4 regions of the uncultured Pseudomonas sp. genome follow, and region 1 is predicted to be linked to each of the others. Evidence: riboswitches for the same ligand, from Rfam matches in the RefSeq annotation. Region 1 holds a riboswitch; each other region holds the start of a gene.
What was found. A riboswitch is a leader RNA that binds a small molecule or an ion and turns the genes downstream of it on or off. The one in region 1 is predicted to bind cobalamin.

Region 1 (3,491 bases):
GCCAGGGCGTCTTTGGATTCCGCCGCGCCGATAAAGCCGACCGGCATGCCGATAATCAGCGCGGGTTTCGGCGCGCCGGCGTCGAGCATTTCCAGCAGGTAGAACAGCGCAGTGGGCGCGTTGCCGATCACCACCACGCTGCCTTCCAGGTGTTCGCGCCAATGTTCCAGTGCGACTGCCGAACGGGTATTGCCCAGCTCGCGGGCCTGCTCAATCACCCCGTGGTTATGCAGGGTGCAGATCACTGGGTTATTCGCCGCCAGGCGTGGGCGGGTGATGCCTTCGGCGACCATCCGCGCATCGCAAAGAATCGCCGCGCCCTTGGCCAGCGCGGCGCGGCCGGCAGCTCCGGCCCCGGCGGAGAAGCGCAGGTCCTGCACCACATCGACCATGCCGCAGGCGTGAATCACGCGCACGGCGAGTTTTTCCAGATCAGCTGGAATAGCGCTGAGGTCAGCCTCGGCGCGGATGGTGGCGAATGACTGGCGGTAGATTTCCTGGCCATCGCGGATGTAATCAAGCATCGTTATTTCCTGTTGCGCAGTGGGCGGCGAACCAGTCGCCGGCCTCGTCGATCGTCATGGCGCTCGCCAATAGCTGACCGAAACCGGGCAGCTCGGGCGTGCGTTGATAAAGCTGGTAGTGGCTGGCGCTGCTGGCCAGCAAGGTAAAAGGCGCGGTGTGCGCGGCGGCGCAAGAACGCGGGCAGGCACTCAGGTGCACCTGCGGCCGTGCGCCGCTGGCGCGCAACCGGTCGGCCAGGTGCAGGGCATCGGCCTTGCTGTCGCTCAGGCCTTTGCTGCAGGCGGTGGAGCCGGTGCAGGCGATCAGCTGGCTGAGCGGTTCCTGCCGGTCGGTGAGCAGGCCGAGTTCGTGCAGCGCATGCAGCAGCGTGTCTGCCGATGGTTCCTGGATATTCGGCAACAGCACACCCTGCAAGGGCGTCAGACGTAGGCTGGCATCGCCGTATTGCGCGGCTAAATCGGCCAATGCACGCAGTTGCGCGGCGTCGATCCGCCCCAAACGTGCGCTGGCAGCGACCATGCACAGGCCCGCCTGCTGCTGTGGATAAGTTCCTATTGCGGCGTGCTGGCGAGCGGTTGCGCGTTGCCAGTTTATCGGGGCCGATTGGATGGCAAAGGGCAGGCGCGCCTGCAGTTGCTGCAGCAGCTGGCTGGGCGTTATCACGCTCAATAGCTGGCGCATGCGGCTGTGCTCGCTGCCGGCCAGATCAAGAAACAGCAACAGCAGTTGTTCGATCAACAGCGCTGCGTGCTCGGCGTCGACGCTGCCCAGCGGAGTGTCACTGGGGCAACCGGCCAGGCCGAAGGCCAAGCGTGACGGCGTACCGGGTAGGGCGCTGAGCCAGATATCGTGAGGGTGCTGCAGCATCGCCAGGGCTTCGCCACCGTCCAACTGAATGGCGAATTTGGCCGACAGCCCATGCAGCGCCGGGGTGGCTTGCAGCAGGTCGAGCAGCGCGGCGGCCAGCGGCCGGGTATCCAGCAGGGCATGCGGGTCGAGGCCAGCGGCGGGGCTCAGGAGCAGGTTGCGCACATCGTCGGCAGTCGGATTGCTCGGGCCGAGACCGGCGGCGAGCAGGCGCTCGATCAATTCGGCGTGCTGGCCTGCCAATACGCCGCGAATTTGCAGGTTGCTGCGGTTGGTCAGCTCCAACACACCGCTGGCGCAGTGCTCGGCGGCCTCGGCAATGGCGCGGGCCTGGGCGCTGCTCAATCCACCGCCGGCCAGTTTGACTCGGCAGATGCCACCATCCAGCGCCTGCACGATGCGCAGCAAGCCGGGGCACGCGCTGGGGCGTGGTACGGGCAAATCAGCGAGGGTCGGACGGTCGCGCAAACGGTTCACCAGCTTCTACGACGCGGCGACCGAACCAGCAGAGCCCGCCCAGCATGGGGACTCAATGGCATCGGTACACCCCGCCCGATGTTGGCACTCGCGACTAGCGTCGTCGGCAGGTCTCCTGGCTGACAGGTCTTCATCTGCCGCGCCTTCCCGGTTACCCAGTGGCATTGTTGCGGCAGACTCGCTGTTTACAGTTGCGGGGGCAGCCACGGTTTAACCGTGTTCCCTCTTAGGCCCGTTTAGAGTCTATTCAGGGGCTAGCGAGCTAGAGCCAGGCAAGGCGGAAAGGGCTGAGAACGCGGAGTTTACAAGTAGTAAATGAGCAGTTCGAAGCCATTTCCAACGCAGCATGGCCGACGCGCAGCAGATCCTAGACAGGCTCTTGGGCACCGACGAAGCCTGTATTATGCCCGCTTTGCGCGCAGGCACGACAGCCAACTGGTCGGGCGGCGCGACTATGACGTTTGAGGAGCGCGCATGACGGCCTGGTTGACCCTGGTAGGGATCGGTGAAGACGGCTATGCCGGCCTGGGTGAGGCGGCGCGTCAGGCGCTAAACCAGGCGCAGTGCATCGTCGGCGCAGCGCGGCAGTTGGCGCTGTTGCCGGATAATCTGCCGGCCCAGCAACAGCTGTGGCCCAGCCCGTTTAGCCTGGAGCCGGTGCTGGCGCGGCGCGGTACGCCGGTCTGTGTGCTGGCCAGTGGCGACCCATTGTTCTATGGGGTAGGCGCGAGCCTGGCGCGGCAGCTGCCGGCGGATGAACTGCGGGTGTTCTCGTCGCCTTCGTCGGTGTCTCTGGCGGCGGCGCGCTTGGGCTGGCCGTTGCAGGAGGTGACCGTGCTGTCGCTGGTGGCGCGGCCATTGGCGGCGCTGCAGGCGCAGATTTTCCCCGGTGCGCGCTTACTGCTGCTGAGCAACGACGGCGACAGCCCGGCGGCGGTGGCCGAGCTGTTACGTGAGCGCGGTTTCGGCCCTAGCCGGTTGACCGTGCTGGAGCACCTGGGCGGCGCTCAGGAGCGGCGCATCGATGGCCTGGCCAGCGACTGGACCTTGCCGCGCGCCGCCGACCTCAATCTGTTGGCGCTCGAATGCGTAGCGGATGCCGATGCGCGCCTGTTGCCCGTCACGCCGGGTTTGCCTGATGCGCTGTATCAGCACGACGGTCAGCTGACCAAGCGCGATGTCCGCGCCATCACCCTGGCGCGTTTGGCCCCGCAACCCGGTGAGCTGCTCTGGGATGTCGGCGCGGGCTGCGGCTCCATCGGCATCGAATGGATGCGTGCGCACCCCGCGTGCCGTGCCATCGCCATCGAGGCGGATGCCGGCCGTCAGGCGCATATCCAGCACAACCGCGATGCGCTCGGGGTACCCGGTCTGCAACTGGTGGCGGGCCGTGCGCCTGAGGCACTGGCCGGGCTGGCCGCGCCGAATGCGATCTTTATCGGCGGCGGCGTCACCATCCCCGGGGTACTGGAGCAGTGTTGGGCCAGTCTCAAACCGGGCGGCCGGCTGGTGGCCAATGCCGTCACCCTGCAGAGCGAGGCGGCGTTGGTGGCCTGGCGTGAGCAGGTCGGTGGCGAACTGACCCGCATCAGCGTGGCGCAGGCGCAGCCGCTGGGCGGCTT
Region 2 (3,491 bases), 730 kb from region 1:
GTCCACCGCCACCGCGCGCGACAGGTTGATCAACGGCCGTTCCTGGGCCCAGCGCAGCTCCCAATTACGGTCGTCATAGGTCAGCACAGTGCCGGTGCGCAGGCGTTTTTTCAGCTCATTGCCCTCTTCACCGGTGACTTGCCGAGCGGCCTCCTGCAGCGCTTGCTGCACTTCAGCCAAGGCTGGCAGAGGAATGTTCGGCGGCAGCACACGGTCGAGAATGCCATCGCGGCGCATGTAAGCGTGGGCCAGCACGTAGTCGCCAATGGTCTGCGATTGGCGCAGCCCGCCGCAGTGGCCAATCATCAGCCAGCAATGCGGGCGCAGCACGGCCAGGTGATCCGTGATGTTCTTGGCGTTGGAGGGGCCGACGCCGATATTGACCAAGGTGATGCCATCACCTTCTTTCTCGCCCTGCAGGTGATAGGCCGGCATCTGGTAACGGTGCCAGATGACGTTTTCGATAATCGCCTGCATCTCGCCTTCGGCCATGCCGCGCTCGATCACCACATTACCGGGCATGACCATGCGTACAAAGCGCGAGTCGCCGACCAACATATCCAGGCCGTGGCGGATGAACTGATCAACATAACGGTGGTAGTTGGTCAGCAGAATCCACGGCTGCACATGCCGCCAGTCGCTGCCGGTGTAATGCACCAGGCGACGCAGGGAGAAATCCACCCGCGCCGCGTCGAACAATGCCAACGGCAACGGGTCGGTGTTTTCCCAGTCGTACAGGCCATCGGCCGTGCCGTCAGTGGCTGCGGACAAATCGGTGCTGGGGAACACCCGCGCCAGCTCCGCAGCCGTCACCCCGGAGCCGGCCAGCTCATCGCCCTGCTCGACGACATAGGGGTAAGGAATACTCTGCTGGCTGATGCCCACCTCCACGCGCACGGTGAAGTCGCTCATCAGCGGACGCAGCTGCTCCAGCAGGTACTTACGAAAGGCCGCCGGGTGGGTGACGGTGACACTGTAGGTGCCCGGCACCTGCACCTTGGCATAGGCGCGCGCGCTGGTGGGGGTTTCACCATGGCCCTGGTAGGTCAGACGCAACTCGGGGTAGCGAAACTGACTGTGTTGCGCCGCATCGGGTTTGATGCGCTCTTTCAAGTAGCGCTTGAGCGCCGCACTTAAGCCGCTGGTTGCTTGCAGATGCAATGCGGCCAGACGATCGACCGCCTCTTCAGCGCTATTGGCGACAACAAAATCATCAGAACACGTATTCACAAGACACCTTCCTGGCTGATCCAATGGTTCTATCTTGCCCTGCCCCGTCGCGGATGCGATAGCGCGCGTTGCATTTACCGGCTACTTGAGTAGCGCTTGCAGATCCTCAGGCAACGGCTGCGGACTCAACGGGCTCACGCGACGCGTACCGGGGTTACCCAGCGGGTAAATACCCACCAGCGAACCCAGACTGCCAGGTATACGTAACAGTTGTGCGCCACACTCGGCCCAATCGCGTTGCCGCCAGGCCCACGCCAGTATCCATAGGTGGCTGCGCAGGTGCTCGCTGAAGTAACCCTGGCCGAGGATATGGGCACGCTCCAGATGGCGCAGCTCGGCGGCGGGATCATGGCCGCACTGGGCGCGGGCCAGTAGCTGTTCCTGCCAAAAGGCTTGTTTACGGGTCATGGCGTTACTCCTGCAAAGGTTCGGCATCAGCTTGCAGGCGCGGGGCGGCCCCCAGGTCAAGCCTGAGCAGGCAACAGATGAATGGCTGTTGAGCCGCCAAACGCTATGCCTGGATGCGCCGATGCCGGGCGATAGCCGTTAGCCAAGCTATGCAGCGCGATCGTTTCAGCGACCCGTACGGCTCGCTGAAACGATCGCGGCCAATGATTAGGCCGGCTGGTGCAGTCGTGCGTTGAACAGCGGCCCACGGCTGTAGCTTGAGAGCGCTTTGGCCGCAGCCAATACACCCAGATCGACCAGCGGCTCGAGCAGAATCACGCTCATATACGCCAGGCCAAAGCTGCCCACAGCCACCAGGTTCTCACCGGAGAAGCCGTTGCCGTAGATCGCCCAGAAGGCAACCCAGGCGACGATGCCGCCCTGATAGGCCGTCGACAACGCCAGCGCCTGCTTGTAGGAAAGCTCCACATAGGCAGTACCCGGCGCAATGATGCGCTTGGCCAGCAGATGAATACCCCACAACGGCAGCAGCAAGGTGGTCACGTTCATGCCGTACTGCGGCAGGTCGAACTGGGCGAACAGCAACCCCTGCAGCAGCAGGCCAACGGCTAAGCCGACAGCTGTTGCGCCGGCACCGAACAGCAGCAGCAGGGTTGAGCCAAGGATCAGGTGTACTTCGGAGACGCCAACCGCTTGATGCGGAAAGACCTCGAAGAAGCAGAACACCAACGCGGTGGTCAGCAGGCTACGCAAAGTCAGGGCGGCGACGCTGCCGTTGCTGCGTACGCTATCGAGGGCAAGCTTGACTGTGAGGCCAAAGGCACCTGCGCCGGTTGCATAGCTGAGAAAGAGTTTGGTGCCAGTGACGACTTCGGGTTCGATGTGCATAGAGGTTCCTGTACCGCGCCCACCGCGCGATGATCTGGATTGAGGGTGTGGGCATAAGCGCCCGGCTTCGATGGCAGGTCTCCTGGCTCACGGCTTAACACTTCGCCCGCCTTCCCGACCTTGCGGCCAGTGGCGTAGGGGCATCGCTCACCGTTTACAGTTGCGGGGGCAGCCATGGCTTCGGTACGTGTTGCAGTACCCACCATGTTCCCTTTTCATCCACTCGCGTAACACGCTGTGGAACCATCGGCGGCCACCTTACCCGGCTACACGCAGAAATGACAGAGCCCGGCGCAGAGGGCCGGGCTCAAGTTGAAGTCTCACACTGCGATTCGCGCAAATGCCCTGGCTAGAGAGCTATGTGCCTCACAGCAAATGCGGCGTGCTGCGCGCCAGTAGCGTCTCGACAGCCACGCCACGCGGCAAGGTGCCATAAACCCGCCCCCCTTGACCGCCCAGACGGCTGACGATGAAGGCGTCAGACACGCTGGCATTGCCGGCTTCCAGCAGCAGTTTGGCCTGTAACGCCAGGGCCACGTCCTCGGTGAGCTGGCGGGCGCGGTACTGGATGTCCGCGGTGTCGCGGAAATCCGCTTGGAGCTTGGCGATATGCGCACGCAGGCGCGCATCACCATGGCCGTCGCCCAGTTCGGTAAACAGCGCATCGAGCACGCCCGGCTCCTTCGACAACGCACGCAGCACGTCCAGGCACTGCACGTTGCCCGAACCCTCCCAGGTGGAGTTGACCGGCGCTTCGCGGTACAGCCTTGGCAGGATGCTGTCCTCGACATAACCAGCGCCGCCCATGCACTCGGCGGCTTCGTTGATCATGGCCGGCGCACGTTTGCAGATCCAGTACTTGCCTACGGCAGTGACCAGCCGCGCAAACTTGCCTTCCTGCTCATCCTGCGGGTTATCCAAGGCCTTACCCATGCGCAGGGTCAAGGCCAGCGCGGCTTCGCTTT
Region 3 (3,491 bases), 1.9 Mb from region 1:
GGCGGATTGTCGAAGTTGGCACCTTTACCGGTTACAGCGCCATCTGCATGGCCCAGGCCATGCCGGCCGATGGTCAGTTGATTTGTTGCGACATTCCCGGCGACTACAACGCCACCGCCGAGCGTTACTGGCGTGAGGCGGGGTTGAGTGGGCGTATCGAGCAGCGCCTGGCCCCGGCGCTGCAAACCCTGGCCGCGCTTGAAAGTGAAGGGCTGGCCGGGGGGGTTGATCTGCTGTTTATCGATGCCGATAAAGCCAACTATCCCGCCTACTTGGAATCGGCCTTGCGCCTGGTGCGCCAGGGCGGACTGATTCTGTTCGATAACACCCTGTGGAGTGGCCGGGTACTTGAAAAAGCCCCCGAGAGCGCCGACACCCAGGCGATTCAGGCGCTCAACCTGGCGCTGCGTGATGACCCGCGCATCGACCTGTCCCTGTTGCCGCTCGGCGATGGCTTGAGCCTGTGCCGTAAGCGCTGAACCGGCGCTGCCTGTATGCCCGAACCGATCCGCCTGCCTGAGCAACCGGATAGCTGCGAACTCTGCGCCCGTGCAGCGCCGCTGACCCGCCATCACCTGATCCCCAAGGCGCTGCATAACAAGGTCTACGTACAAAAGCGCTTCGGCAAAAGTCAGCGCATCAGCGCCACGCTCTGGGTTTGTCGTGCCTGTCACAACCAGATCCATCGGCTGTTCAGCGAAAAACAGCTGGCGCTGACCTACAACAATCGCGACAGCCTGTTGAGTGATGAGCGCTTGCGTACCTTCGTCGAGTGGCTGGCGAGCAAGCCGGCGGGTTTTATGCCCAAGCATTGAGCCTGACCCAATGCACATCTTGTGATGCACCCACGGCGCATTCGTTTGACGCTTAAAGGCTAACTCTCTACCCTTCGCGCCTTGTAACAGGTGCCCCCGACGCTATGCGTGTGCGGGGTGAAACAGGGAAGTCGGTGCGTTGTGCGTTCTACGCCAGCCATTCCGACGCTGCCCCCGCAACGGTAAGTGAGTCAACAATCGCATTCCGCCACTGTGCTTAGCGGCATGGGAAGGCGCGATTGGGGAACCTAGCGGTTCCACTCACAAGCCCGGAGACCGGCCTGTTGCAGTCCACGGCATCGCGGAGGGCGTTGTCTGGCGTGTGGCTTGCGTTGTGCGTGAGCCCGCGCTTGGTTTATCTCCGCCTGCTTTTTACAGCCAGACCGCCTTGTGGCGGTGGAGCAGCGCGATGACTTACCCCCTCGTTTGCCTGCCGTTTACCCACCGGACGCCGCCTGGCTGCCCGTTTTTTAGTGAGTGTGAGTGATGACTGAATCGATAGAGCGTGACGCCCGGCACCAAGCGCGCATGGCCCGCAAAAAAGCCCTGATCGATGAGAAGATTGCCCAGGCTCAGGATGAATACGGCCTGCTGCTGGTGCACAGCGGCAATGGCAAAGGCAAGAGCAGCAGCGCCTTTGGCATGGTCGCCCGCGCGCTGGGCCACGGCATCAAGGTCGGCGTGGTGCAATTTATCAAGGGTGCGGCCAGCACCGGCGAGGAGGCGTTCTTTCGGCGTTTTCCCGATGAAGTCAGCTACCACGTGATGGGTGAAGGTTTTACCTGGGAAACCCAGGATCGCCAGCGCGACATCGACAAGGCCCGCGAAGCCTGGGCGGTGGCGGCGCAGTTGCTCAGTGACCCGGCCATCGGCCTGGTGGTGCTCGATGAACTGAATATTGCCCTGAAATACGGCTACCTGGAGCTTGATGCGGTGCTTGCCGATATCGAAGCGCGACCGCTCCTCCAGCACGTGGTGGTAACGGGGCGTGGCGCGCTGCCAGGGATGATCGAAGCGGCGGATACCGTGACCGAGATGAGCCTGGTCAAACATGCGTTCAAAGCCGGGGTTAAGGCACAGAAGGGAGTCGAATTCTAATGAGCGACTCTGCTGCCCGCTCATGCCCCGCGTTGTTAATCGCCGCCCCAGCCTCCGGTCAGGGTAAAACCACCGTGACGGCGGCCTTGGCGCGTTTGCACAGCCGCCAGGGCAAGCGTGTGCGGGTGTTTAAATGCGGCCCGGACTTTCTCGATCCGATGATCCTCGCCCGCGCCAGCGGCGCACCGGTGTATCAACTCGACCTGTGGATGGTCGGTGCCGCCGAGAGCCGCCGCTTACTCTGGCAGGCGGCCGCTGAAGCTGATTTGATTCTGATCGAAGGGGTGATGGGCCTGTTCGATGGCACCCCCTCGGCGGCCGATTTGGCCCGGCACTTCGGCGTGCCGGTGCTGGCGGTGATCGACGGCTCGGCCATGGCGCAGACTTTTGGGGCGATGGCCCATGGCCTGGCGACCTTCCAGCCCGATCTGCCGTTCTCCGGTGTGCTTGGCAACCGGGTTGGCAGTGCGCGGCATGGCGAGATTCTGCGCGATGCCTTGCCGGCCTCGATCCGCTGGTATGGCGCACTGCCACGCAGCGCCGAAGTTGGTTTGCCCAGTCGGCATCTGGGCCTGGTGCAGGCGGGGGAGTTGGCCGACCTAGATGCGCGCCTGGATGCCGCCGCCGATGCCTTGGCCGCCAGCGCCGACACCGAGTTGCCGCCACCCGTCAGCTTCGCCGCGCCAGAACAGGCAAGGCCAGCGCCGCTGCTCAAGGGCGTACGGATTGGGGTGGCACGTGACAGTGCCTTTGCCTTTCTGTACCAGGCCAATCTCGACCTGCTGGGTGAGTTGGGGGCTGAGCTTAAGTTCTTCTCGCCGCTGACGGATGCGCAGCTGCCCGAGGTCGACAGCCTCTATCTGCCCGGCGGTTACCCGGAACTGCACCTGCAGCGGCTTGAGGCCAATCAGGCTATGGCACGGGCGATTCGCGCACACCACGGGGCCGGCAAGCCGATCCATGCCGAGTGCGGCGGCATGCTCTATCTGCTCGACAAGCTGACCGACAAACAGGGCGCGAGCGGGCAGATGCTCGGCTTGTTAAGCGGTGAGGCGACGCTGCAACCACGCATGACCGCCATGGCCTTGCAGCAAACCGAGCTGCCGGAAGGCCTGTTGCGCGGCCACAGTTTCCACTACTCGGCGTTGACCAGCGAACTGCAGCCGCTGACCCGTGGTGAGTGCCCGAACTATAAACGCACCGCCGAGGCAGTCTATCGCCAGGGCCGGTTGACGGCCTCCTATATCCACTTCTATCTGCCGTCCGACCCGGCTGCAGCGGCGGCGTTGTTTAACCCCGGAGCGCCAGCATGAGCGAGCACGCCTTCAGCCCGGAGGAACGCGCGGCGGTCTACCGCGCCATCGCCGAGCGTCGCGATATGCGCCATTTCAGCGGCGGTGAGGTGCCCCCCGAGTTGCTCGCGCGCTTGCTTGAGGCCGCGCACCAGGCCCCCAGCGTTGGCTTGATGCAGCCGTGGCGGTTTATTCGGATTACCCGTCCGGCTTTGCGTGAGTCGATTCACGGCTTGGTGGAAGAGGAGCGGGTGCGCACTGCCGAGGCGCTGGGTGAGCGCAGTGA
Region 4 (3,491 bases), 610 kb from region 1:
AGGGTCAACGTCAGATCATTCCCGAGCTTCTGGCTGAGCTGGGTGTACCAGTCGCGCTGTGTCTGCTGCGCGACGGTACTGCTCCAGTCATCCTTATATTCGTAGTCACTGCTGATGTGGTCATGTCCAAGCAGCCACTCGGCATAACCCAGAGGTGAGTCAAAGCGTGCCGTGAGGCGTGGGCTGAAGGTCTCGATGCGAGTGCCTTGAGTAAAGGGCGAGATAGCTATGTTACCGGCCCAAGAATCGAAGTAACGGAACGCACCGACACCATCTTGGTCGCTCTGGCTGTAATCGAAATTGGTGGTCCAAACATCGTCTAGCTGTTGTTCAAGAGCGAAACGGTGAACTTGGGTTTTGCTGTTGTTGTAGCCATTGCTGTTTGCGTCATAGCTGGCTTTCCGGTCAGCCCTTCGCTCAGCAAGACTCAAGCTTCCTGGGTAAAGCAGTTCATCATCCACTGTCTGGTATTCGTACAGGGCCTGGCCGCTGTCATGGTCATGGCGCAGGCGAGCGAAGGCATTACTGTAGTTGGCGTTGTTATGGTCGCGGTAGTTGTCGGTGTTGCGGGTTTCGCCGCTGGCATACAGTGAGAAACCGGCGCCCAGCTGTTGGCTGATATGGCCGCGGTAGGCTTCGAGGTCGTGACTGCCGATGCTGCTCTCGATATAGGCTTCATTGCTAGAGGGCGTGCGGGTAATGATGTTGATCACCCCGCCTACGGCTTGGTCGCCATAAAGCACAGTGCCCGCGCCGCGAATGATCTCGATGCGCTCAATGTTGGCCAATGGCACGCTGTTAAAGTCTGGCCCGGCCTGTGACGGTTGGTTGAGGCGACGCCCATCAACCAGCACTAATGTGTTGTTCGCCGCGTTCTCGCCAAAACCGCGCAAACTTAGGGCCGCTCGGTTTCCGTCACCCATCGTGTCGCGTATCTGCAAGCCAGCCTGACTGCGCAGGACATCAATTAGCGAGCTGGCTGCGCTGGCCTCGATTTTTTCACGATCAATCACTCGGACGCTGGCGGGGGCAGCGGTTTGCAATGGAGTGGCGCGGGTGATCACCAGCGGCGGCAATTCATAACTGCCTGTATCGGTAGCAGCAACAGTGAGGCTCGGCGCCAGCGCCACAGCCAGGGCAAGACGGGATAATTTCATCTAAGAATCCTCAAAAGGTCGGAAGACTTTTGAGGAGGGCAGGTGCAAGAACGGGCGCGCAAAAGCCGCCTGAGCTTGACGGTGATGCCCTCCGCAACACCTGTCACATCCAGCAAGGCCGGTCTCCGGGCTCTCGACGTACGCCGCCTCGCCTTCCCGGAACACTCCAGTGGCTTATGAGTTGGCGTGCAGCATCATTCTGCAGTCGATTACCGTTGCGGGGGCAGCGCCGGGATGGCTCGTGATGAGCGCACCGGCTTCCCGTTTAACACCACTTCGTCGAAGAAGGGCGCACCTTGGCGGAAGTAAAACGCCGCGCACCTTAATGCGCGGGTGAGTGAATTACAAGCAAGCGAAGTTCAGCTTTGGATGAGCGGTGCTCATGCAGAAAGGCTGGCGAGTCGTGCGCGTACTGCCGTATCGATACCGGCGGCGTCTAGCCCGCATTCGGCGAGCATCTGCGTTGGTTTGGCGTGCTCGACATAGTAGTCAGGCAGGCCCAGGTGCAGCACCGACTTAAGCATGCCACTGGCGGCCAGGTATTCGCTGACTGCGCTGCCAGCGCCGCCCATCACGCTGTTCTCTTCGATGGTCACCAGCAGCTCATGGCTGGCGGCCAGCTCGCGAACTAGGGCTTCATCCAGCGGTTTGACGAAGCGCATGTCGACCACAGTGGCGTTCAGGGTTTCGCCAACCTTGAGCGCTTCACTCAGTTGCACGCCAAACACCAGTAGGGCCACTTGAGTGCCCTGGCGGCGGATGATGCCTTTGCCGATTTCCAGCGGTGCGAGGCCTGGCTCGATGGCGGCATTCGGGCCGCTGCCGCGCGGGTAGCGGACTGCCGCCGGCCCGTTGAACAGATGGCCGGTGCTGAGCATGCGGCGCAGTTCGTTTTCATCGCTCGGCGTCATCACCAGCATGCCGGGGATGCAGCGCAGGTAGGCAATATCGAAGCTGCCGGCGTGGGTCGGACCGTCTTCGCCGACCAGGCCGGCGCGGTCAATGGCGAACAGTACGTCGAGGTTTTGCACAGCGACGTCATGGATCAACTGGTCATAAGCGCGCTGCAGAAAGGTCGAGTAAATCGCCACCACCGGCTTAACCCCGTCGCAGGCCATGCCGGCCGCCAGGGTTACCGCATGCTGTTCGGCGATGGCTACGTCGAAATAGCGCTCGGGGTAGCGCTCGCTAAAGGCCACCAGATCTGAGCCTTCCTTCATCGCCGGGGTGATGCCGACCAGGCGTGGGTCTTCGGCGGCCATGTCGCACAGCCACTGGCCGAATACCCCGGAGTACTTGGGGCCGCTGGGCTTTTTCGGTTCGGCGCTGACGGCGGGGTTGATCGGTTCCAGCTTGGTGATCGCGTGATAACCAATCGGGTCGGCCTCGGCCGGGGCGAAGCCCTTACCCTTTTTGGTCACCACATGCAGGAATTGCGGGCCGTCGAGCTCACGCATATTGCGCAGCGTGGCCAGTAGGGTCGGCAGGTCGTGGCCGTCGATGGGGCCGATGTAGTTCCAACCGAGCTCTTCGAACAGGGTGCCGGAAACCAGCATGCCTTTGGCGTGCTCTTCGGTTTTACGGGCGATCTCCCAGGCGCCGGGCAGCTTCGACAGCACTTTCTTGCTGCCTTCGCGCATGTTGGCGTAGGTGCGGCTGGAGAGAATCTTGGCCAGATAAGTGGACAGGCCGCCGACATTTTTCGAGATCGACATGTCGTTGTCGTTCAGCACCACCAGCATATTGGCTTTGACATCAGAGGCGTGATTGAGCGCCTCGAAGGCCATGCCAGCGGTCAGTGCGCCGTCACCGATCACCGCGACTGACTTGCGCTTGCTGCCTTGCATGCGCGCGGCAATCGCCATGCCCAGCGCGGCGCTGATGCTGGTGCTGGAGTGGCCGACGCCAAAGGTGTCGTATTCACTCTCGCTGCGTCGTGGGAAGGCGGCAATGCCGTCCTTCTGCCGTAGGCTGCCCATTTGTTCGCGGCGCCCGGTGAGGATCTTATGCGGATAGGCTTGGTGGCCAACGTCCCACACCAGGCGGTCGTCCGGGGTGTCGAAGACGTAGTGCAGGGCTACGGTCAGCTCGATCACGCCGAGGCCCGCGCCGAAATGCCCGCCGGTCTGCCCGACTGTGTACAGCAGGTACTGGCGCAGCTCGTCGGCCAGGGTTTCCAGCTCGGCTTCGCCCAGGCGACGCAGCTGGTCCGGCGTGTTGGCACGGTCTAGAAGGGGCGTCAGCGGGCGCTCACGGGGAATCTCGTGGAAGGTCGTCGGCATCAGGCAGATCGTTATAGGCGTAAAAGATGCGGCAGTTTACCCGAAGCGCTGG

Region 2: linked by a shared signal. The riboswitch ahead of Q0V31_RS09335 (energy-coupling factor ABC transporter permease) and the one ahead of cobG (precorrin-3B synthase) in region 1 are both predicted to bind cobalamin.
Region 3: linked by a shared signal. The riboswitch ahead of cobO (cob(I)yrinic acid a,c-diamide adenosyltransferase) and the one ahead of cobG (precorrin-3B synthase) in region 1 are both predicted to bind cobalamin.
Region 4: linked by a shared signal. The riboswitch ahead of Q0V31_RS03195 (TonB-dependent receptor) and the one ahead of cobG (precorrin-3B synthase) in region 1 are both predicted to bind cobalamin.

Annotation. Positions count from the first base shown of each region.
Region 1 is NZ_OX044366.1:1,271,446-1,274,936, forward strand. Features, by position in the region: gene Q0V31_RS06105 (precorrin-8X methylmutase) at 1-524, opposite strand, end outside; gene cobG (precorrin-3B synthase) at 517-1,860, opposite strand; cobalamin riboswitch at 1,957-2,146, opposite strand; gene cbiE (precorrin-6y C5,15-methyltransferase (decarboxylating) subunit CbiE) at 2,344-3,491, shown strand, end outside.
Region 2 is NZ_OX044366.1:2,004,331-2,007,821, reverse strand. Features, by position in the region: gene amn (AMP nucleosidase) at 1-1,230, opposite strand, end outside; gene Q0V31_RS09340 (DUF3703 domain-containing protein) at 1,312-1,638, opposite strand; gene Q0V31_RS09335 (energy-coupling factor ABC transporter permease) at 1,846-2,526, opposite strand; cobalamin riboswitch at 2,581-2,789, opposite strand; gene Q0V31_RS09330 (acyl-CoA dehydrogenase family protein) at 2,893-3,491, opposite strand, start outside.
Region 3 is NZ_OX044366.1:3,206,731-3,210,221, forward strand. Features, by position in the region: gene Q0V31_RS15140 (O-methyltransferase) at 1-479, shown strand, start outside; gene Q0V31_RS15145 (hypothetical protein) at 495-815, shown strand; cobalamin riboswitch at 887-1,115, shown strand; gene cobO (cob(I)yrinic acid a,c-diamide adenosyltransferase) at 1,302-1,913, shown strand; gene Q0V31_RS15155 (cobyrinate a,c-diamide synthase) at 1,913-3,226, shown strand; gene bluB (5,6-dimethylbenzimidazole synthase) at 3,223-3,491, shown strand, end outside.
Region 4 is NZ_OX044366.1:665,252-668,742, reverse strand. Features, by position in the region: gene Q0V31_RS03195 (TonB-dependent receptor) at 1-1,157, opposite strand, end outside; cobalamin riboswitch at 1,256-1,471, opposite strand; gene dxs (1-deoxy-D-xylulose-5-phosphate synthase) at 1,538-3,439, opposite strand.